DNA from 3 places in the Saccharopolyspora terrae genome. Region 2 is predicted to be linked to each of the others. Evidence: riboswitches for the same ligand, from Rfam matches in the RefSeq annotation. Region 2 holds a riboswitch; each other region holds the start of a gene.

Region 1 (6,887 bases), on a different contig from region 2:
GTGCTGCACACCGCGCTGCAGGTCGTCTCCGACGCCAACACCCTGCTCACGCCGTTCCTGCCGCACTCCGCGCAGAAGGTGCACGAGCTGCTGGGCGGCACCGGGGTCTGGGCGGCGCAGCCGGAGATCCGCGAGGTCGACGACCTCGACGAGCCGTCGATGTCCTACCCGGTGCTGATGGGCGAGTACGCCGCCGAGCAGGCCAAGTGGGAGTCCACCGACATCGAGGTGGGACGCCCGCTGGACAAGCCGAAGCCGCTGTTCGCCAAGCTCGACGCCGAACTCGGCGAGACCGGCCCGGAGTGGGCCCCGATCCAGCAGTCCTGATGAGCAAGAAGGACAAGAGGCAGGAGCTGCCGCCGGTGCCCGAGGCGCTGGCGGCAGCTGCCGTCGACGCTCACACTCACCTCGACGCCTGCGGCGCCAAGACCGCCGAGGACGTCCGCGAGATGCTCGACCGCGCGCAGAGCGCCGGTGTCGGCCGCGTCGTGACCGTCGCCGACGACATCGACTCCGCGCGCTGGGCCGTTGAGGCCGCCACCTGGGACGACCGGGTCTTCGCCGCCGTGGCGCTGCACCCGACCCGCACCAAGGACTTCGGCGACGAGGACCGCGCCGCGCTGGAGGAGTTGGCCGCCCACCCGCGCGTGGTCGCCGTCGGTGAGACCGGGCTCGACTACTACTGGGACTACTCGCCGCCGGAGCCGCAGCAGCAGGCGTTCCGCTGGCACATCGACCTCGCGAAGCGGATCGGCAAGCCGCTGATGATCCACGACCGCGAGGCGCACGACGACATCCTGCGCATCCTCGACGAGGAGGGCGCGCCGGAGACGGTGGTCTTCCACTGCTTCTCCGGTGACGCCGAGTTCGCGAAGTCCTGCGTGGACGCCGGCTACGTGCTCTCCTTCGCCGGCACGGCGACCTTCCGCAACGCGAAGGGCCTTCGGGAGGCGGCGGAAGCGGTCCCGCTGGAGCAGATGCTGGTGGAGACCGACGCGCCGTTCCTGACGCCGCACCCGTTCCGGGGGCGGCCGAATCAGCCTTACTGCGTCAATTACACCCTTCGTGACCTCGCCGAACTCCGTGGCATGAACGTCGATGAGCTCGCTGTAGCCACCACGGCCACGGCTGAGCGAGTGTTCGGCCTCGAACAGGGGTAATCACAGCCCTGTAGTCCCCTACGCTGCGGTTTCTGGTAGGAGGTCTCCTCCTGCGCCCGCTTGCGGTCCGCACGCCGACTCCTACCGTCCACAGTGGAAGCCGGAACGGGGGGACACCCCGAACTCCGCGGGGAACTCGACTGCGGAGGTCCTCCCACACCGGAACCATCGGTTGTGAGGATGTGCAGTGAAGTTGCATAGATTCACGAAGTGGACCGTGGCGGCTGCTGTCGCCATCAGCGGTAGCGCCCTGGTCGCGGTGGCCCCGAACGCCGCGGCAGCCCCGAATGACGATCGAGCTGCGGTGTGGGACCGGCTCGCGAGGTGCGAGTCCGGCGGCAACTGGGCGGCCAACACCGGAAACGGCTACTACGGCGGCCTGCAGTTCAACCGCAGCACCTGGGCGGCTCACGGCGGTGAGCGGTACAACCGCTACCCGCATCGCGCGTCGCGCGAGCAGCAGATCGAGATCGCGCAGAAGGTGCGCGACGCCCGCGGCGGTTACGGCGCCTGGCCGGCGTGCTCGCGGAAGCTGGGTCTGCCGCGATGACGTGAAGTCGCCGCAACAACGCGAAAGATCGTCGCGAGGGGAATTCGTTTCCCTCGTGCGTGGGGAGGGGAGGTTCGGCCCGAGCGCGCTCCGTGCTCGGGCCGAACCGATGTCTGGAGCCGTTCTCGCTGGCCCGCACCCCCGTTGATCATGGGTTACAGCGCCTTTCGGCCGCGTGTTATATGTCACGCAAGCGACTCAGGTCGCGGCTAACGAATCCTGTAGGTGCCCCCCGAATGGACTAATTTTTACCGATCTTGATTACAGATCGTGTCGGGTTGCGTGGCAAACAAGCGTAATCGGACTCACATGTCCGAATCGGGTCCTTGGCGGCCCCGCATGATCACGGTAGAGTCTCGGCCCCGTAACCGATGACAACCAGTCATGGGGAACGCCCGTTAGTCTCGCCGGTGTACGTCGGGGAAGTCTGCGGTGAGCGCAAGGAGCTCGCGGCGGACTAGGCGGCAATTGGCTTGCGGGAGTCGGATACAGACACGAAGCACGAAGGTTGTGCGCACGCGAGGACCGAGAGGGGTTGCGCGAGAAACATGAACTCGCCCAACGCTTCTCACGTTCAGTTCTTCGCGGTCGCGACTTTGCGCCTTCGGGAGGTAACGACCCTGTGAACGGACGTGGCGAGCCCAGCCATGCCGGTTTCGCGACCCCGCGGAACGACGGCTACTGGGCCGATTCCTTTGACGCGGCGACTGACTGGTTCACCCCGGTCCAGCCGACCGAGCAGCACACCGCGGTAGGACTGCTCGACCGCCCGGACCCGCAGTGGTCCGACGAGCACCCGAGCTTCCCGCCGGGCGCTTTCGAGATCACCCCGCAAGACGTCTACGACGTGCTCGGCCCCGACGCCGAGGACGTGCTCGCGACGGCCGAGATCGACGTCGACGAGGTCATCCGGCTGATCAACGCCGAGACGACCGTCCTGCCGCCGATGGACTTCCTCGAGGCGATGCCCGAGGGCGAGGCGGGCGCCGTCCCGCCGCAGCAGGTCACCGAGGCGATGACCGTCTGGAAGCGCCGCTTCCTCAAGGGCGCGGTCGCCGGTGTGCTGCTGAGCTTGACCGGCACCGGTGGCGCCGCCGCCGCGATGGACAAGTCGGTCACCGTCGAGGTGGACGGGCAGACGCGCACCGTCAACACCTACGACGACACCGTGGGCGAGGTCCTGGAGGACCAGGGCATCCGAGTCGGCGCGCACGACGCGCTGAGCCCCTCCCCGCAGGCCGAGGTCGGCCACGGCGAGACGATCACCCTCGACCGCGGTCGCCTTCTCAAGCTCAACGTCGACGGCGAGGTCCGCGAGGAGTGGGTCCGCTCGGTGACCGTCGAGCAGGCCCTGCGCCAGCTCGGCGTCAACGCCGACGGTGCCGTCCTCAACGCCGACCGCAACATGCCGGTGCCCGAGCAGGGCATGGAGCTGTCGGTCCGCACGCAGAAGGACATCACGCTCATCGACGGCAGTGGTGCGCCGCAGCAGCTGACCACCACCGCCGCCAACATCGACGAGCTCGTCAAGGAGCGCAAGCTCAAGCTCGGTCCGGATGACAAGGTCACCCCGGGCGCCGACGCCAAGCTGGTCACCGGCGCCGAGGTGCGCATCGACCGGCTGCAGAGCTCCGTGATCAGCGTGACCGTGCCGGTTCCGCCGCCGGTCCGCGAGATCGTCGACAACTCGATGTTCAAGGGCGAGGAGCGGGTCGAGTCTCCCGGCGAGGCCGGCGAGAAGATCCAGTTCACCCGCGTCTCCACGCGCAACGGCGAGGAGTCGGGGCGCGAGGTCATCGACGAGAAGGTCACCAAGGCGCCGGTCGAGAAGGTCGTCCGCGTCGGTGGCAAGGCCGCGCCCAACAGCGCGGTCTGGGACAAGCTCGTCCAGTGCGAGGCGACCGGCAACTGGGCCATGAACAGCGGCAACGGTTACTACGGTGGCCTGCAGTTCGACAAGTCCACCTGGGACGCCTACGGCGGCGACCAGTACGCCCCGTACCCGCACCAGGCCAGCCGCGAGCAGCAGATCGCGGTCGCCGAGAAGGTCCGCGACGCCCGCGGAGGCAGCTACGGCGCCTGGCCGTCCTGCTCCTCCAAGCTCGGCCTGGACTGACGAGAACTGTGCACCGCTCATCGTGCGTAGCGGTGCGAGTAGCGGAACCTCAGCGGCTCTCTGGACTGCGGGTGCCACTCCTGATGTATGTCCAATACACGGCGGAGTGGCTGTCCTCGCCAGAGAGCCGCTGAGAACCCGCGGCGGTGCGAGTTGCCAGGTGGGGCGAAGAGAGAGCGGCTTCGCCGCTTCGACCTGGTGAGATTGGTCGAAACCGGCGCGGGTAGGTTCATCGGCGTGGATGAGCAGGGGGCGTCTTTGCTGGGGCCGGCCGACGTGCGCCGGTTGGCCGACGAGCTCGGCATCAAACCGACGAAGAAGCTCGGTCAGAACTTCGTGCACGACCCGAACACGGTGCGCCGCATCGTCTCGGCGGCCGAGGTCGGCCCCGACGACGTCGCGCTGGAGGTCGGTCCCGGCCTGGGCTCGCTGACGCTCGCGCTGCTCCCGGTCGCCGGTGCGGTCACCGCCGTGGAGATCGACCCGGTCCTGGCTGAGCGGCTGCCGCGCACGGCTCAGGAATTCGCGCCGCAGCTGGCCGACCGGCTGACCGTGCTGCCCGCCGACGCGCTGCGGGTCCAGGCGGCCGACTTCCCGAAGCCGCCGACGGCGCTGGTCGCCAACCTGCCCTACAACGTCGCGGTGCCCGTGGTGCTGCACCTGCTGGCCGAGTTGCCGAGCCTGCGCAAGGGGCTGGTCATGGTCCAGTCCGAGGTCGCCGACCGGATGGCCGCCGAGCCCGGCAGCCGCGTCTACGGCGTGCCGAGCGCGAAGGCGGCCTGGTACGCCGACGTGCGCCGCGCGGGCCCGGTGCCGCGCAAGGTGTTCTGGCCGGTGCCGAACGTGGACTCCGGGCTGGTCTCCTTCCACCGCGTCGACCCGCCGTCGAGCGCCTCGCGGCAGGACGTCTTCCGCGTGGTGGACGCCGCCTTCGCGCAGCGGCGCAAGACGTTGCGCGGCGCGCTGTCCGGGTGGGCCGGTTCGGCGGCTCGGGCGGAGGAGCTGTTGCGCGCGGCCGGGATCGACCCGACGACGCGCGGAGAGCAGTTGCGGATCGCCGATTTCGCCCGGATCGCGGAGGCCGCGTCATCCGGGTCGAGCAGCTGAACCACTCGTCCGGCGGCTTGCGGCCACGCGCTGCTACATCACTGAGGGTGACGAAAACGCCACCCTCTGCGGAAAAATTCCCGCTCCGCTCGGTATGTGATGTGGCAAACGATTTCGGTCAGTGACTGCTATCAGCTTGCGTCGGGCCCTGTCGATGGGGTCTACTATTCGGGAAATCCATCCCGAGCGGCTGAGAGACCTGGCTTGTTGACGCCGCAGCAACCACCCATCGCGGGCAGGTGCTAACGCCAGGACCGATGGAGTAGCTGTGGATTCCAACGCGCGGTTAGCGAACCTGTCTGCCACCGGCGACGCCCGGTTCGAGGTACCCCACATCAGGGAACTGCTCACGCAGCGACGGTTCATCGACCACGGAAGGCGCACGACCTGCGCCTGTCGTCGCGAGATGTGACCTGGCCCTTCCCCTCTTCCTTTTCCCTTAGAAGTTCCCCATGGCTGCTGCCCGAACGCGGGCGCGGCCATCGCGAGCTGATGTGGAGCAGATCGTGATCTCAGTCGAGAACCTGACCAAGTCGTTCCAGCACAACGGCAGCACCGTCCGCGCCCTCGACGGCGTGTCGATGGAGGTCAACGCGGGTTCGGTGTGCGGCGTGGTCGGACCGAGCGGAGCGGGGAAGTCGACGCTGGCCCGGTGCATCGCGCTGCTGGAGAAGCCCGACGGCGGTGCCATCCGCGTCGACGGCACCGACCTCGTGTCGCTGGACGGCAAGGCCCTGCGCGCCGCTCGCAGGCAGATCGGCGTTGTGCCGCAAGGTGATTCGCTGCTGCGCCAGCGCACCGCCGCGGGCAACGTCGCGCTGCCGCTGGAGGCCGCCGGCATCGGCGGTCCGCAGCGGCGCAACCGCGTCGGCGAACTCCTCGACCTCGTCGGCCTGACCGACAAGGCGTCGGTCTACCCGGACCAGCTCTCCGGTGGGCAGCGCCAGCGCATCGCGGTCGCCCGCGCGCTGGCGGCCAAGCCCTCGGTGCTGCTGGCCGATGAGCCGACCTCCGCGCTGGACCCGTCCACCACCGACTCGGTGCTGACCGTGCTCGACCGCGCGCGTGCCGAGCTCGGCGTCACCGTCCTGGTGGTCACCCACGACATGGCGGTGGTGCGCAAGATCGCCGACGACGTCGCGGTGCTCGAAGACGGCCAGGTCGTCGAGCACGGCAAGGTCCTGGACCTCGTCTCCGAGCCCGGCAGCAAGGTCAGCGGCACCCTGCTGCCCCAGACCGACCAGGCCGAGTCGCTGCGCCCGACTTCGGGCCGCCACGACGTGGTCGCCGAGATCGTGCTGGTCGGCTTCGCCGCAGTGGGAGCGCTGCTCCCCGAGGCCTCCAACCGGTTCGCCGTCGACCTGGCGATCCTGGGCGGTGGCCTGACCCGCCTCGGTGACACCCCGGTCGCCAAGTTCAAGATCGGCCTGACCGGTGAGCGCTCCGAGGCGGCGCTGAAGTGGATGATCGAGCGGGACGCGCACGTCCGGCGCGCCCCGGTGAGCGTTGACGGAGTTGCTGCTGCGTGACTGATGTGACCCCCTGGTCGGAGGTCGGCGAACTACTGGGCGAGGCAACGCTCGAAACGCTTTACATGGTGCTGGTGGCGACCGTGCTGGCCGTGGTCGGCGGGTTGCCGCTGGGTGTGCTGCTGCACCTGACCTCTCCGGTCGGGCTGAACCCGAAACCGGTGCTGAACAAGGTGCTCGGCGTGATCGTGGACGTGGTGCGCTCGGTGCCCTTCGTGGTGCTGCTGGTGGTGCTGGCGTCGTTCACCCGGCTGCTGATCGGGACCTCGATCGGCAGCAGCGCGGTGATCGTTCCGCTGACCATCGGTGCGATCCCGTTCTTCGCGCGGCTGACGCAGAACGCGTTGCGCGAGGTCGGTTTCACCGTGGTGGAAGCCGCGATCACGACCGGTTCCAGCAGGCTGCGGATCGTGTGGACGGTGCTG
Region 2 (6,887 bases):
CCTGATCGTCGGGGTCGAGTGCGATCAGCAGGGCATCCGCAACGCCGTCGCCGCAGCTCAGCAGTGGGCGGCGCAGAACGCGGCGAGCGGTCCGTACCCGGTGGCACCCGGTCAGCACCCGATGTCCGGTCCGTACCAGGTCTCGGGTCCGCACCAGGTGTCCGGTCCGTACCCGGTCTCCAGCCCGCACCAGGTGCCCGGGCCGTACCCGGCCTCAGGGCCGTACCCGGTCTCCGGGCCGTACCCGGTCTCCGGGCCACATCAGATGCCCCACCCGCAGCAGCCGGTCGCGCCGACGCCGCCGATGAGCACGTGGGGGCCTCCCGGCTCGGCCGCGTGGGCGCGCGGTGATCAGCCGGCGGCTCCGGCACCTGCCCCGACCGGCAAGGTCGGCACCAAGCTGGACGTCCAAGGCGTCTCGGGCGAGCAGATCAGCATCCAGCTCATCGAGGTCGTCGACCCGGCGGACTTCCTGTTCACCGCGGCCGGGTACGAGCTCCAGCCCGGTGAGCGCTCCGTCGTGGTGCACACCGAGCTGACCAACCACGGTCAGGTGCCGTTCGCGTCGCTGCCCGACATGTACCTGGAACTGGTCACCGAGGACGGTTCTCCGGTGGCCAAGGCCCCGGTGTCGATGTCGTCGCGCCCACCGCACCGGATGGGCGTGCAGCCCGGCGAAACAGCCGGTGGCCACACGGTTTACGTGCTCCCGGAATCCACGGTGCTCTCAGCGGTCCGCTGGACCCCGCAACCCGGCGACCAGCAGCGCACGCTCCTCTGGGACATCACCGACCTCTAGGGTCGCGCGAGAAGCGCGACGCAGCTGCGGTTTCCGCCGCTCGCACCGCCGAGTGAGCGGATCTCAGGAGTCGCGGCGGAAGAAGTCCAGCGGGTTGCGCCGGGACTTCTCGGGACGCTGCTTGCTGCGGTACTGCAGCGTCGGCCAGTCGCCGGCGTCGTTTTTGGGGAGGTCGGGCTCGGGCTCGCCGATGACCGAGGGCGTGGCCGGGCCGACGTCCTGCGCGCTGATCACCTCGCCGAGGCTGTTCAGCCCCTCCGGCGGAGTGTCCAGATCGGCCTGCGGGTCGATCACCGGCATGCCGCGTGGCGGGGTCGGCGTGTCCGATCCCTGAAATTCCTGAGCCATCGGACCCCCTTCGTCGCGCGATCCGATCACCACGTTACCCGGTCCAGCCGTCCTGATCGCGCAACTCGTCCAGTGCGTTCTGCAAGTCGTCCGGGTACTCGCTCTCGAACTGGACCCACCCGCCCGAGGGGTGTTCGAAGGCCAGGCTCCGGGCGTGCAGCCACTGCCGGGTGATGGCCAGCCGCCGGGCCAGCACCGGATCGGCGCCGTAGGTGAGGTCGCCGACGCAGGGGTGCTTGATCGCCGAGAAGTGCACCCGGATCTGGTGGGTGCGGCCGGTTTCCAGCTTGACGTCGATCAGCGAGGCGGCGCGGAACGCCTCCACCGTCTGGTAGTGGGTGATGCTCGGCTTGCCGCCGGTGACCACCGCGAACTTGTAGTCGTGCCGCGGGTGCCGGTCGATCGGGGCGTCGATGGTGCCCCGGCTCGGGTCGGGCAGGCCCTGCACGACCGCGTGGTAGCGCTTCTCGACGGTGCGCTCCTTGAACGCGCGCTTGAGCACCGTGTAGGCGTGCTCGCTCTTGGCGACCACCATCACGCCGGTCGTGCCCGCGTCGAGGCGGTGCACGACGCCCTGGCGCTCCGCGGCGCCCGAGGTGGCGATCTGCACGCCCGCCGCGGCCAGGCCGCCGACGACGGTCGGGCCCTCCCAGCCGGGGCTGGGGTGGACGGCGACGCCGATCGGCTTGTCGATCACGACGATGTCGTCGTCCTGGTGCAGGATCTTCATGCCCTCGACCGGCACGGCCACCACCTGCAGCGGCTGCTCGGCGGCAGGCAGGGTGATCTCCAGCCAGGAGCCGGCGATCAGCCGGTCGGACTTGCCCGCCGGGCTGCCGTCGACCAGCACGTCACCGGCCTCGGCGAGTCCGGCCACGGCGCTGCGGGACAGGCCGAGCAGCTTGGACAGGCCCGCGTCGATCCGCATGCCTTCCAAGCCCTCCGGCACGGGGAGGTTGCGGAGTTCGCTCACGACTTGTCGGCCTTCTGCTTGCGGTGGATCGTCCCGTCGAAGTCGCGGCCCAGCAGCGACAGCAGCACCACGAGGATGCCGCCGCAGGTGATGCAGCTGTCCGCGACGTTGAACACCGGGAACACCTGGCCACCGGGCGCCAGGAAGGACAGGAAGTCCACCACGTGGCCCTGCAGCGGGCCGGGGGCCCGGAACAGCCGGTCGCCGAGGTTGCCGCAGGCACCGCCGAGCACCAGGCCCAGGCCCACGGCCCAGCCCGGCGAGCGCAGCTTCGGCGCCAGCCACACGATCACGCCGACCACGGCGATGGCGAGCAGCGCGAGCAGCCAGGTCAGGCCGGTGGCCATCGAGAACGCGGCACCGGGGTTGCGGAGCACGTCGAGGTAGAACAGGCCGCCGAGCACCTTCACCGGCGGGTTGCCCTCCAGGTTGGCGACCACGGCGATCTTGGTCACCACGTCCAGGGCCAGCCCGACCGCCGCCACTCCGAACAGCAGCGCCAGCAGCTTCCGGGGCGCACCCTTCGGTGCGTCCGCGGGCGGGTTGGTCCCGGCGGACTCCGACGTGGAGGACGCCTGCTCAGAGGGTGGGTGCTCGGTGCTCACGCCACCATTGTCCCCGACCCGGATGAACACCGGCGCACCAGGACCGCCACGCCCGGGCTCAGTCGAACTTCGCGCGAAGTTCGACGCCGAAACTTCACCTTCGAATTTCGCGCGAAATTCGAATCCCCCCACGCGCCCGGGAGTGTCTGTGCAGTTCAAGGCCCGATTCGAGCCTGCGTTTCGAATTTCGCGCGAAATTCGACCTTGGGGCGCCGCCGTCGAATTTCGCGCGAAATTCGACTTCTGTCGCTCGTTCAGGGCAGGAACGGCGGTAGCGGGCGCTGGTCGTCGACGGGCTCCCAGCGGCCGTCCACCTGCCGGTAGGTCGTCGCGGGCCCCTCGGCGACCAGGGACTTCAGGGCCGCGACGAGGCGGTCGACGTGCTCGGCCGTGGTGCCGAGACCGATGCTGACGCGCAGCGCCCGCTCGGCGTCCGCACCCGCTCGGGCCAGCAGGTTCTTGGTGCCCAGGTGGGCGCAGAACAGGCCGTCGCGGACGCCGATGGCGTGCTCGGCCGACAGCGCGGCGGCGATCAGGCCCGGGTCCTGCCCGTCGATGGTGAAGCTGACGACGCCCACCCGGTCGTGCCCGGTGCCGAACAGGCTCAGCTCGCGCAGCCCGGGGATCTCGGCCAGACCCGCGCGCAGGCGGCTGAGCAGCGAGGACTCGTGCTCGACGACGCCCTCCCACCGGGTGGCGAAGGTGCGGCAGGCGGTGGCCAGGGCGTGCACGCCGACGGTGTTGGGCGAGCCCGCCTCGTGCCGCTCGGGACCGGTGGTCCAGCTGACCGCGCGCTCGTTGACCGCGCGGGTCGCGCCACCCCCGGCGAGGTAGGGGTCCGCGGCGTTGAGCCAGTCGGCGCGGCCGATCAGGGCCCCGGCGCCGAAGGGGGCGTAGAGCTTGTGGCCGGACAAGGCGGCGTAGTCGACGTCGAGCTCGGCGAGGCGGATCGGGCGGTGCGGCGCGAGCTGCGCGGCGTCCAGCACGGTCCGGGCTCCCCGGCGGCGGGCGACGCGGGCGAGCTCGGCGACCGGCCACAGCTCGCCGGTGACGTTGCAGGCCCCGGTCAGCACGGCCAGCCGCGGCCCCTCCGGGCACTCGCCCAGCGCCGCGTCCAGGGCGGCGACCGCGTCGGCGGGCGTCTCGGGAGCGGGGATGCGGCGGACGTTGCGCCAGGGCAGCAGCGCGGCGTGGTGCACGGTGTCGAACACGACCACCGAGGTGCCGCGCGGGACGGCCGAGGCCAGCAGGTTCAGCGCGTCGGTGGTGTTGCGGGTGAACACGACCTCGTCGCCCTGGCGGGCTCCGGCGAAGTCCAGCAGCACCTGGCGCGCGCCCTCGTAGACCCGGGTGCACACCTGCGAGGCGAACCCGGCACCCCGGTGCACGCTGGCGTAGTACGGCAGCAGCTCGTCCACGGCGTCGCGCACGGCCGACAGGCAGGGGGCGCTGGCGGCGTGGTCGAGGTTGGCGTAGTTCGCGGTTCCGCCGGTGACCAGGGGAACTCGCAGTCCGGATCCGACCACGCCGGGAACGGCGACGGACTGGCTCGGAACATCGATGACGGCTGAAGACATCGCGACCCTCCCGGGGCCTCGAGGGCCCTCGGCGGGCCCGCGCTTGCCGAGCCGCACTGCGCGACCGGCCAGGTCTTCACCCGGGGCACCCCACCGCGGTAGGAGGGTTGCCGGCCAGCAAGCCGGGGCTTGACGCTGGCACTCATGACCTTCGCGGCGAAGGCTAGCGCCTCACCCCGCTCCACGACAACGCCGTCCCACTTCGTGGGCAACGGGCGATCGAGCCCGATCATGAACGGTTCATCCCTGTCGCGCGAAAGAGGCCCCGGGAGCGGGCTCCCGGGGCCTCGACGCGCGAAAGCGGGATCAGACGCGGGAGACCGCGACCTTGACCTCCACGCCGTCGCCGACGGTGCCGATGGCGGCGTCGGCCGCGTCGCCGGGGTTGACCGCGTCGGCGAGGGTCTCGCCCGCGATGAACTCGCGGTGCGCCTCGACCGCCTCGACCACCTCGGCCGGGGCCTCGACGACGACCGTGATGCGGTCCGAGACCTCGAAACCGGCGTCCTTGCGGGCGTTCTGGATCACCCGGACGACGTCGCGGGCCAAGCCCTCGGCCGCCAGCTCCGGCGTGACGTCGGTGTCCAGCACGACCAGCCCGTCACCGCCCGGCAGCGCCGCAGCGGCACCGGAGTCGGTCGAGACCAGCCGCTCGGTGAACTCGCCCTCCTGCAGCTCGATGCCGGCGGCGACCACAGTGGACCCGCGGTGCTGCCAATCACCGGCCTTGACGGCCTTGATCACGGTCTGCACGTCCTTGCCCAACCGCGGACCGGCCGCGCGGGCGTTGACCGCGATCTCGAAGTGACCGTGCGCGGCCACGTCGGTGCTCAGCTCCAGGCCCTTGACGTTGACCTCGTCGCTGATCAGGTCGGCGAACGGGCGCAGCGCCTCGGCCTCCGGCGTGGCCACCACCAGCGAGGCCAGCGGCAGCCGGACCCGCAGCTTGTTGGACTTGCGCAGCGCCAGCGCCGAGGAGCACACCTGCCGCACCTGGTCCATCGCCGACACCAGCGCGGCGTCCGCGGGCAGCTCGTCCACGAGCGGCCAGTCGGTCAGGTGCACCGAGCGGCCGCCGGTGAGCCCGCGCCACACCGCCTCGGCGGTCAGCGGCAGCAGCGGGGCCACCACCCGGCAGGTCACCTCCAGCACGGTGTGCAGCGTGTCGATCGCGTCCTTGTCGCCCGCCCAGAACCGGTCCCGGGAGCGGCGCACGTACCAGTTGGTCAGCACCTCCAGGAACTCCCGCACGTTCGCGGTCGCGGTCGCCAGGTCCAGCGAGTCCATCGAGGACTGCACGTCGCCGACCAGCTCGTGGGTCTTGGCCAGCACGTAGCGGTCGAGCACGTGCTCGCTGTCGGTGCGGAACTCCCCGCTGACGCCCTCGGCGTTGGCGTAGAGCGCGAGGAAGTACCAGGAGTTCCACAGCGGCAGCACCGCCTGGCGCACCGCGTCCCGGATGCCCCGCTCGGTGACGACCAGGTCGCCGCCGCGCAGGATCGGGCTCGACATCAGGAACCAGCGCATCGCGTCGGAACCGTCGCGGTCGAAGACCTCGTTGACGTCCGGGTAGTTCTTCTTGGACTTCGACATCTTCAGCCCGTCGTGGCCCAGCACGATGCCGTGCGCCACCACGTTGCTGAACGCCGGCCGGTCGAACAGCGCCGTGGCCAGCACGTGCAGCGTGTAGAACCAGCCGCGGGTCTGGCCGTGGTACTCGACGATGAAGTCACCCGGGAAGTGGTGCTCGAACCACTCCGCGTTCTCCATCGGGTAGTGGACCTGCGCGAACGGCATCGAGCCCGACTCGAACCAGCAGTCCAGCACCTCCGGCACCCGGCGCATCGTCGACTTGCCGGTCGGGTCGTCCGGGTTGGGCCGGGTCAGCTCGTCGATCTCCGGGCGGTGCAGGTTCGTCGGCCGCACCCCGAAGTCGCGTTCGAGCTCGTCCAGCGAACCGTAGACGTCGGTGCGCGGGTGCTCGGGGTCGTCGGAGACCCACACCGGGATCGGCGAACCCCAGTACCGGTTCCGCGAGATGTTCCAGTCGCGGGCGTTCTCCAGCCACTTGCCGAACTGGCCGTCGCGGATGTGCGAGGGAACCCAGTTGATGTGCTTGTTGAGCTCGACCATCCGGTCCTTGAACTGGCTCACGGCCACGAACCAGGACGACACCGCCCGCTGGATCAGCGCGTTGTCGCAGCGCCAGCAGTGCGGGTACTGGTGGTCGTAGGTCTCGTGGCGCAGCAGCAGACCGCGGTCCTTGAGGTCGCGGGCGATGTGCTTGTTGGCGTCGAAGACCTGCATGCCCTCGAACGGCGGCACCTCGGCGGTGAACTTGCCGTGCGCGTCCACCGGGACGACCGGCACGATGTCGGCGGCGTCGGTGACGAGCTTGTCGTCCTCACCGAAAGCCGGTGCGATGTGCACGATCCCGGTGCCGTCGTCGGTGGTGACGTAGTCGGCGGCCAGCACCTGGTGGGCGTTCTCCCGGCCGACGAAGAAGTCGAACGGCGGCTCGTAGCCAGTGCCCAGCAGGTCCGAGCCCTTGTACCGGGCCACGACGCGGTCGGCGATGTCCTCGC
Region 3 (6,887 bases), on a different contig from region 2:
GCGGTGCTGGTGGTTCTGCTGCTCGCCGCGGTGTCGGCGACCGGCATCGCGATCCGGGCCCACGACGTCGAGGAACATCCGCTCCGCCGTGCGGCGGGCGCCGGTGAACAGGTGGTGTTGCGGGTGGAGCTGGCGGCCGCGCCGGCTCCGCTGCGAGGGGCGGCGTTCGGCGCCAGCCGGGCGCAGGACCGCTCGCTGGCCAGAGCGGAGCTCGTGACCGCCGAGATCGCCGGACGCCGGTACGCGGCAGGCGGTTCGGTGGTGCTGCTGGTGCCGACCGAGTCGTGGCGCGGACTGATCGCCGGGCAGCGGCTCACCGTCCGGGGCAAGGTGGCGCCGCCGCGCGACGGACAGCTCGTCGTGGCGGTGGTCCCGGTCTACCGGGCTCCGGGCGAGGTCGCTGCGCCACCGGAGTGGCAGCGCGTGGCCGCGGACATGCGTGCGGGACTGCGCGAGATCGCGGGGCGGCACCTGGGGCCGGAAGCGGCCGGACTGCTGCCGGGACTGGTCGTCGGCGACACCAGCGGGCTGGCCCCGGAGGTGGAGCAGGAGTTCGAGACGGCGGGCCTGAGCCACCTCACGGCCGTCTCGGGGGCGAACTTGGCGATCGTGTGCGGTGCGGTCCTGGTGCTGCTGCGCTTGCTGGGCATGGGGCCGGTGGTCTGCGCGCTGGGCGCGGGTGCGGCGCTGATCGGGTTCGTCGGGCTGACCGGACCCGAACCGAGCGTGCTGCGGGCCGCGGTGATGGGAGCCATCACGCTGCTCGCGCTGGTGCTGGGCCGTCGGCGCTCTGCGCTGCCCGCGCTGGCGGCGAGCGTGATCGGGTTGCTGCTCCTGCTGCCGGAGCTGGCGGTCAGCGCGGGGTTCGCCCTGTCGGTCGCGGCCACGGCGGGCCTGGTGCTGCTGGCGCCGGTGTGGGCGGCGGCGTTGCGGGCGCGCGGCGTGCCGGCCGGGCTGGCCGAGGCGGTCGCGGTTCCGGTGGCCGCGCACGTGGTCACCGCGCCGTTGATCGCCGCGATCTCCGGAGGCGTGAGCCTGGTGGCGGTGCCGGCCAACCTGCTGACGGCGCCGGTGATCGCCCCGGCGACGGTGTTCGGCGTGCTGGCCACCGTCATCGCACCGGTGTCGACGTGGGCGGCGGCGGTCGGTGTCGTGCTGGCCGGACCGGAGTTGGAGTGGGTGCTGCTGGTCGCCGACCGCGCCTCGGCGGTGCCGGGCGCGGTGTTCGACTGGCCGACGGGCACCGGCGGTGGACTGCTGCTGGCGGTCCTGCTGCTGGTGGGGTTGATCGCGTTGCGAGGAAGGAGGATTCGGCTGCTCGCGGTGGTCGCGGTGCTGCTCAGCGCGCTGGTCGTGCTGCCGGTGCGCACCATGCTCCCGGGCTGGCCTGCGCAGGGCTGGAGCGTGGTGGCCTGCGACGTGGGGCAGGGCGACGGACTGGTGCTGGCGACCGGGAGACCGGAGGAAGCCGTCGTGGTCGACACCGGCCCGGACCCGCGCCGGGCGTCGAACTGCCTGCGGCGCCTGGGGATTCGCCGGGTGTCGATGGCGGTGCTCACGCACCTGCACGCCGACCACGTCAGCGGCCTGCGCACGGTGCTGGGCGAGATCCCGGTCGGTGCGGTGGCGATCGGGCCGTTGCGCGAACCGGAGTGGGCCTTCGACGACCTGGTGCGCGACACCCGCGCGCACCGCACGCCGATCGTCACCCTGCAGGCCGGGCAGCGGCTGGCGTGGCCTGGTCTCGTGCTCGACGTCCTCGCGCCCGATCCGGGCGTGACCCGCACGCAGACCGCCGACGACGCCAACGATGCGTCGCTGGTGATCCGCGCGACCACCCCGGCGGGGCGCGTGCTGCTCACCGGTGACGTGGAGCTGCCGGGGCAGGGGCGTCTGGTGTCCTCCGGCGCGGATCTGCGAGCGGACGTGCTCAAGGTTCCGCACCACGGATCCCGTTACACGACACCGCGCTTCCTGCGGGCGGTGCGGCCGAGGCTCGCGCTGATCAGCGTCGGCGCGGGCAACGACTACGGGCACCCGAACCCGTTCGTGATCGACACGCTGGCCCGCGCGGGCACCCGGGTGCTGCGCACCGACCAGGAAGGAGACATCGCGGTCCTGCCCGGGCCGCAAGGACCTCGGTTCGTCGCACGCGGAGACCCGCTGCGCGCCACCGACAACTGAGCGTCCGAAGTGGACGAAAAGGTGGGTGGCGTCCCGTCGGGACACCACCCACCCTTGAGAGAGGAGGATTCGCCTACAACTGAATCAGAGGCCGAGCGCCTGGTTCACCGACTCGGTGGTCGGGGCGACGGTGGCCTTCGGGCCGAGCTCGCCCTCGACGGCGTCCAGGGTCTTGAGGCCGTCACCGGTGATCAGCAGGACCGTCTCGGCGTCCGGGTCGATCTTGCCGGCCTCGATGAGCTTCTTGGCGGTCGCCACGGTCACGCCACCGGCGGTCTCGGCGAAGATGCCCTCGGTGCGGGCCAGCAGGCGGATGCCGGCGCGGACCTCGTCGTCGGTGACGTCCTCGATGGCACCGCCGGTCTTGCGGACGATGTCGAGCACGTACGGACCGTCGGCGGGGGCGCCGATGGCCAGCGAGCGGGCGATGGTGTCCGGCTTGACCGGCTGCACGACGTCGTGGCCGTTGCGGAAGGCGGTGGAGACCGGGGAGCAGCCCGAGGCCTGCGCGCCGAAGATCTTCACCGGGCTCTCGTCGACCAGGCCGACCTGGGCGAACTCGTTGAAGCCCTTGTAGACCTTGGTCAGCTGCGAGCCGGAGGCGATCGGCACCACGATCTGCTCGGGGATGCGCCAGCCCAGCTGCTCGGCGACCTCGAAGGCCAGGGTCTTGGAGCCCTCGGAGTAGTAGGGCCGGACGTTGACGTTGACGAACGCCCAGTCCTCGTGCTCGCCGGCGAGCTCGGTCGCGAGCCGGTTGACGTCGTCGTAGTTCCCGTCGACGGCCAGCAGCGAGCCGTCGTAGACCGCGCTCATCAGGATCTTGGCGCGCTCGAGGGTCTTGGGCACCAGCACGACCGAGTCCCAGCCGGCGCGGGCAGCGGCGGCGGCCACGGCGTTGGCGAGGTTGCCGGTCGACGGGCAGGCCAGCACCTTGAAACCGAACTCGCGGGCGGCGGCCAGTGCGACGGCGACGACGCGGTCCTTGAAGGAGTGCGTGGGGTTGCCGGTGTCGTCCTTGATCCAGATCTTCTTCACGCCGAGGGCCTTGGCGAGGTTGTCCGCCTGGATCAAGCGGGTACAGCCGGGCTCGGTGTTCGGGATCTGGTCGACGTTGCCGGGAACCGGCAGGAACTGCTTGTAGCGCCAGATCGACCGCGGACCGGCCTCGATCTCCTCGCGGCGGATCTTGCCGAAGTCGTAGGCGACCTCAAGTGGCGAGAAGTCTTCGAGGGAGACGAATTCGGGGGCCAGCGGCTGCCGGTGCCCCTCTTCCTTGGACACCAGTTCGACGGCGTTGCCGAGATCGAACTTCTTGCCGGCGGTCGTGTTGGCGGGGGCAGCAGCAGTCATCGCGCGAGGTCCTCTCCTCATCTGTCCCGCGGACGGGTCGGAATTGGCACCTGTTCCGTCCGTGACCTCGCGCCGGTTTTTTGCACGATGCAGCGGACGAACGGTTGCCGGGGCTTCAACGGGCCGTTCCCTCTGCCCCTCTGGATGAGCTATTCGGTTGTGAGGGCAACGTTAGTTGAACGAATGCATTCCTGGCCAGTGCGCATCCAGATGGCGAGACTGTCGCGGGCCCGTGGGACCATTGCTCCATGAGCTCACCGACCGTTGTCGCGGACCCGCTGCACTTGGTTCTCGGAGACGAAGAGCTGCTGGTGGAGCGCGCGATGTGGGCTGCGGTCGGGGCAGCCCGAGCGGCCGATCCGGAGGCCGATTTCAGCAGGGTGAAGGTGAGTGAGCTCACCCCTCCGGAGCTGGCCGAAATGCTGAGTCCCTCGCTGTTCGCAGAGGCTCGCGTGCTGGCGATCGAATCGGCGCAGGACGCCGGAAAGGAGATCGCCGAGGCCTTGCTGCTGCACGCCAAGCAACCGGCCGAGGGCGTGACCCTGATCGTCCTGCACAACGGTGGCGGGCGGGCCAAGCACGCCAAGGAACTGCCCAACGCGCTGAAGAAGGTCGGCGCCCGGGTCACCGAGTGCAAGAAGCTCACCAAACCCGCCGACCGCGAGGCGTTCGTCCGCGACGAGATCCGCCGCGCAGGCGGCAAGTCCGACTCCGGCGGGGTCAGCGCGCTGATCGAGGCGGTCGGCTCGGACCTGCGGGAGCTGTCGGCTGCGGCCTCGCAGCTGGTGGCCGACACCGGCGGCAAGATCGACGCGGACGCGGTCGGCCGCTACTACCGGGGCCGCGCCGAGGTGACGGGGTTCGCCGTCGCGGAGAAGGCCGTGGTCGGGGACCGTGCCGGCGCTCTTGAAGCGCTGCGCTGGGCGATCCAGCTCGGCGTGCCGCACGTGCTCATCGCCGACGCCCTCGCCGACTCGGTCCGCACGATCGGCCGCGTCGCGGCTGCGGGAGGGCGCAACGATCCCTACCGCCTGGCAGGCGATCTCGGCATGCCCGCCTGGAAGGTCAAGAAGGCCCAGTCGCAGTCGCGCGGCTGGACGCCGACGAGCCTGGCGGCGGCGCTGCAGGTCGTCGCCGAGGTCAACGCTGGCGTGAAGGGCATGGCCGCCGACGCCGACTACGCGCTGGAGAAGACGGTCCTGCGCCTGGTCTCGCTGCGCAACCAGCGCAACTGATCACGCCACGCCGAGCAGCACCACACCGGCGAGCACCACGACCGCGCCGGTCATCCGCCGCACCGGCTGCGCTTCGCCGAGCAGCCGCCAGGCCAGCAGCCCGGCGATGACGATGCTCAGCTCGCGCGCCGGGGCCACCAGGCTCACCGGTGCCATCTGCATCGCGAACAGCACCAGGATGTAGGCCAGGGGAGACAGCAGTCCGACGGCGAGGATCTCCCGCCGGTGCTCGGCCCAGATCCGCGCGAGCGCACCGCGCCGCCGTGCGGCGTAGGGCGCGAGCATGGCGCTGCGCGAGAGGTTGTTGGCCCAGTCGAACAGCAGCGGTGACAGCGCCAGCCCGGTCACGGCGTGCGCGTCCCACACCGTGTAGGTCGCGATCAGCGCTCCGGTCAGCAGTCCGAACCCGACTCCGGCGAGGTTCGCCCCGGCGCGCGGCATCCCGTCGGACAGACCGATCACGAAGACTCCGGCGACGACCAGCACGCCGCCGCACACCCCGAGCCATCCCGGCCGCTCGTGCAGCACCAGCACCGCCACCAGCATCGACAGCATCGGCCCGGTACCCCTGGCCAGCGGGTACACCACGGACATGTCGCCGACGGCGTAGCCGTGCTGCAGCAGCAGGAAGTAGCCGAGGTGGATGACGGCGCTGACCAGCACGCCCACCAGCCACGCGCCCAGCGGGGGAGCACCGCTGATCAGCAGCGCACCCGCGGCCACCGGCAGGTACAGCACGGCCGAGCAGGTCGCGGTCAGCCACACGAAACCCGGCCCGGACGAGCCGGCGCGCTTGGCGAAGAAGTTCCAGCCCGCGTGCGCGAAAGCGGCCAGGACCACGAGAACGACTGCGGCAGCGCCCATGAATCCGGGGAGCTTAGTTCCGGTCAGCCGCTGAGCGCGATCTTCCAGCCGAGGCTGATCACGAGTCCGACCACGACCGTCAGGAACACCCGTCGCACGAACGCCGATCCGCGACCGGCGGCCAGCGTCGCGCCGAGCACGCTGCCCGCAATGTTGCTGGCGGCCATCACGAGCCCCAGACCCCACAGGACCTTGCCGGCCGGGATGAAGAAGAACAGCGCGCCCAGGTTGGTGGCCACGTTGACGACCTTCGCGGTCGCCGAGGCGGTGACGAAGGCGAAGCCGACCAGGCTGACCAGCCAGAACACCAGGAACGAGCCGGTTCCCGGCCCGGCGATGCCGTCCCAGAACCCGATCACCGCGCCGCCGAGCAGCATCAGCACCAGCTGGAGCCGACGCGCGAACCGGGGAGCGTGCACCGAGCCGAGATCGGGCTTGCGCCACGTGTAGATGCCGACCACGACCAGCGCGACCAGCACCACGACGTTGAGCACCGACGAGGGCAGCGCATCGGCCAGCGCCGCCCCGCCCAGCGATCCGACCAGCGCCACCAGGGCCATCGGCAGCGCGGCCCGCCAGTCCATCGGGGTGCGCTTGGCGTAGGTGCGGGCCGCGGCCGAGGTCCCGGCGATCGCGGCGACCTTGCTGGTGGCCAGCGAGTAGACGACCTCGCCGCCGGGCAGCAGCATCAGCATCGCGGGCAGCTGGATGAGGCCACCGCCGCCGACGATCGCGTCCACGGCTCCGGCGAGGAACGCCGCCGCGCAGAGGAACAGCAGCCCGGCGAGGGTGAGATCGGCGAATCCGGGCCAGTTCAACGCGGTCAGCACGAGGCATCACCGTATGGCCTGCGCACAGCGGATTCCGAGCGGTTGTGAGCGTCCTCGCGGCACGCGGACCACCCGGCGAACGCGCAGGTGAGCCTTGTTAGCATGAATGACCGTGTCGTACGGCATTCCGCCGTGGAGGAAAACCGGTCTTCGGGCCGGGCCGATTCGAGTGCGGCACGTGATTCGACTGACGAGGAAGAGGCGCACCAGTGGCCAACATCAAGTCCCAGATGAAGCGGATCAAGACCAACGAGGCGAACCGCCAGCGCAACAAGGCCGTGAAGACCACGCTGAAGTCCGCCATCCGCAAGTTCCGCGCGGCCGCTGACGCCGGCGAGAAGGACAAGGCCGCCGAGCTGCAGCAGACCGCCGGTCGTCTGCTGGACAAGGCCGCGAGCAAGGGCGTCATCCACAAGAACCA

The links. Region 2 has a riboswitch for S-adenosylmethionine ahead of E1181_RS14810 (aminotransferase class V-fold PLP-dependent enzyme). Riboswitches for the same ligand answer to the same signal wherever they lie in the genome.
Region 1: another riboswitch for S-adenosylmethionine. It lies ahead of E1181_RS10525 (methionine ABC transporter ATP-binding protein); the one in region 2 lies ahead of E1181_RS14810 (aminotransferase class V-fold PLP-dependent enzyme).
Region 3: another riboswitch for S-adenosylmethionine. It lies ahead of thrC (threonine synthase); the one in region 2 lies ahead of E1181_RS14810 (aminotransferase class V-fold PLP-dependent enzyme).

The regions. Positions count from the first base shown of each region.
Region 1 covers NZ_SMKS01000013.1:1,341-8,227, reverse strand. The annotation lists gene metG (methionine--tRNA ligase) at 1-327, shown strand, start outside; gene E1181_RS10545 (TatD family hydrolase) at 327-1,160, shown strand; partial or broken gene E1181_RS32070 (transglycosylase family protein) at 1,459-1,710, shown strand; gene E1181_RS10535 (resuscitation-promoting factor) at 2,333-3,826, shown strand; gene rsmA (16S rRNA (adenine(1518)-N(6)/adenine(1519)-N(6))-dimethyltransferase RsmA) at 4,064-4,933, shown strand; SAM riboswitch class I at 5,108-5,197, shown strand; gene E1181_RS10525 (methionine ABC transporter ATP-binding protein) at 5,440-6,462, shown strand; gene E1181_RS10520 (methionine ABC transporter permease) at 6,459-6,887, shown strand, end outside.
Region 2 covers NZ_SMKS01000022.1:53,623-60,509, forward strand. The annotation lists gene E1181_RS14790 (AsnC family protein) at 1-799, shown strand, start outside; gene E1181_RS14795 (hypothetical protein) at 863-1,147, opposite strand; gene E1181_RS14800 (RluA family pseudouridine synthase) at 1,182-2,075, opposite strand; gene lspA (signal peptidase II) at 2,117-2,725, opposite strand; gene E1181_RS14810 (aminotransferase class V-fold PLP-dependent enzyme) at 2,980-4,302, opposite strand; SAM riboswitch class IV at 4,337-4,452, opposite strand; gene ileS (isoleucine--tRNA ligase) at 4,609-6,887, opposite strand, start outside.
Region 3 covers NZ_SMKS01000029.1:62,964-69,850, forward strand. The annotation lists gene E1181_RS17505 (DNA internalization-related competence protein ComEC/Rec2) at 1-2,184, shown strand, start outside; gene thrC (threonine synthase) at 2,269-3,537, opposite strand; SAM riboswitch class I at 3,552-3,688, opposite strand; gene holA (DNA polymerase III subunit delta) at 3,786-4,772, shown strand; gene E1181_RS17520 (EamA family transporter) at 4,773-5,636, opposite strand; gene E1181_RS17525 (TSUP family transporter) at 5,660-6,466, opposite strand; gene rpsT (30S ribosomal protein S20) at 6,676-6,887, shown strand, end outside.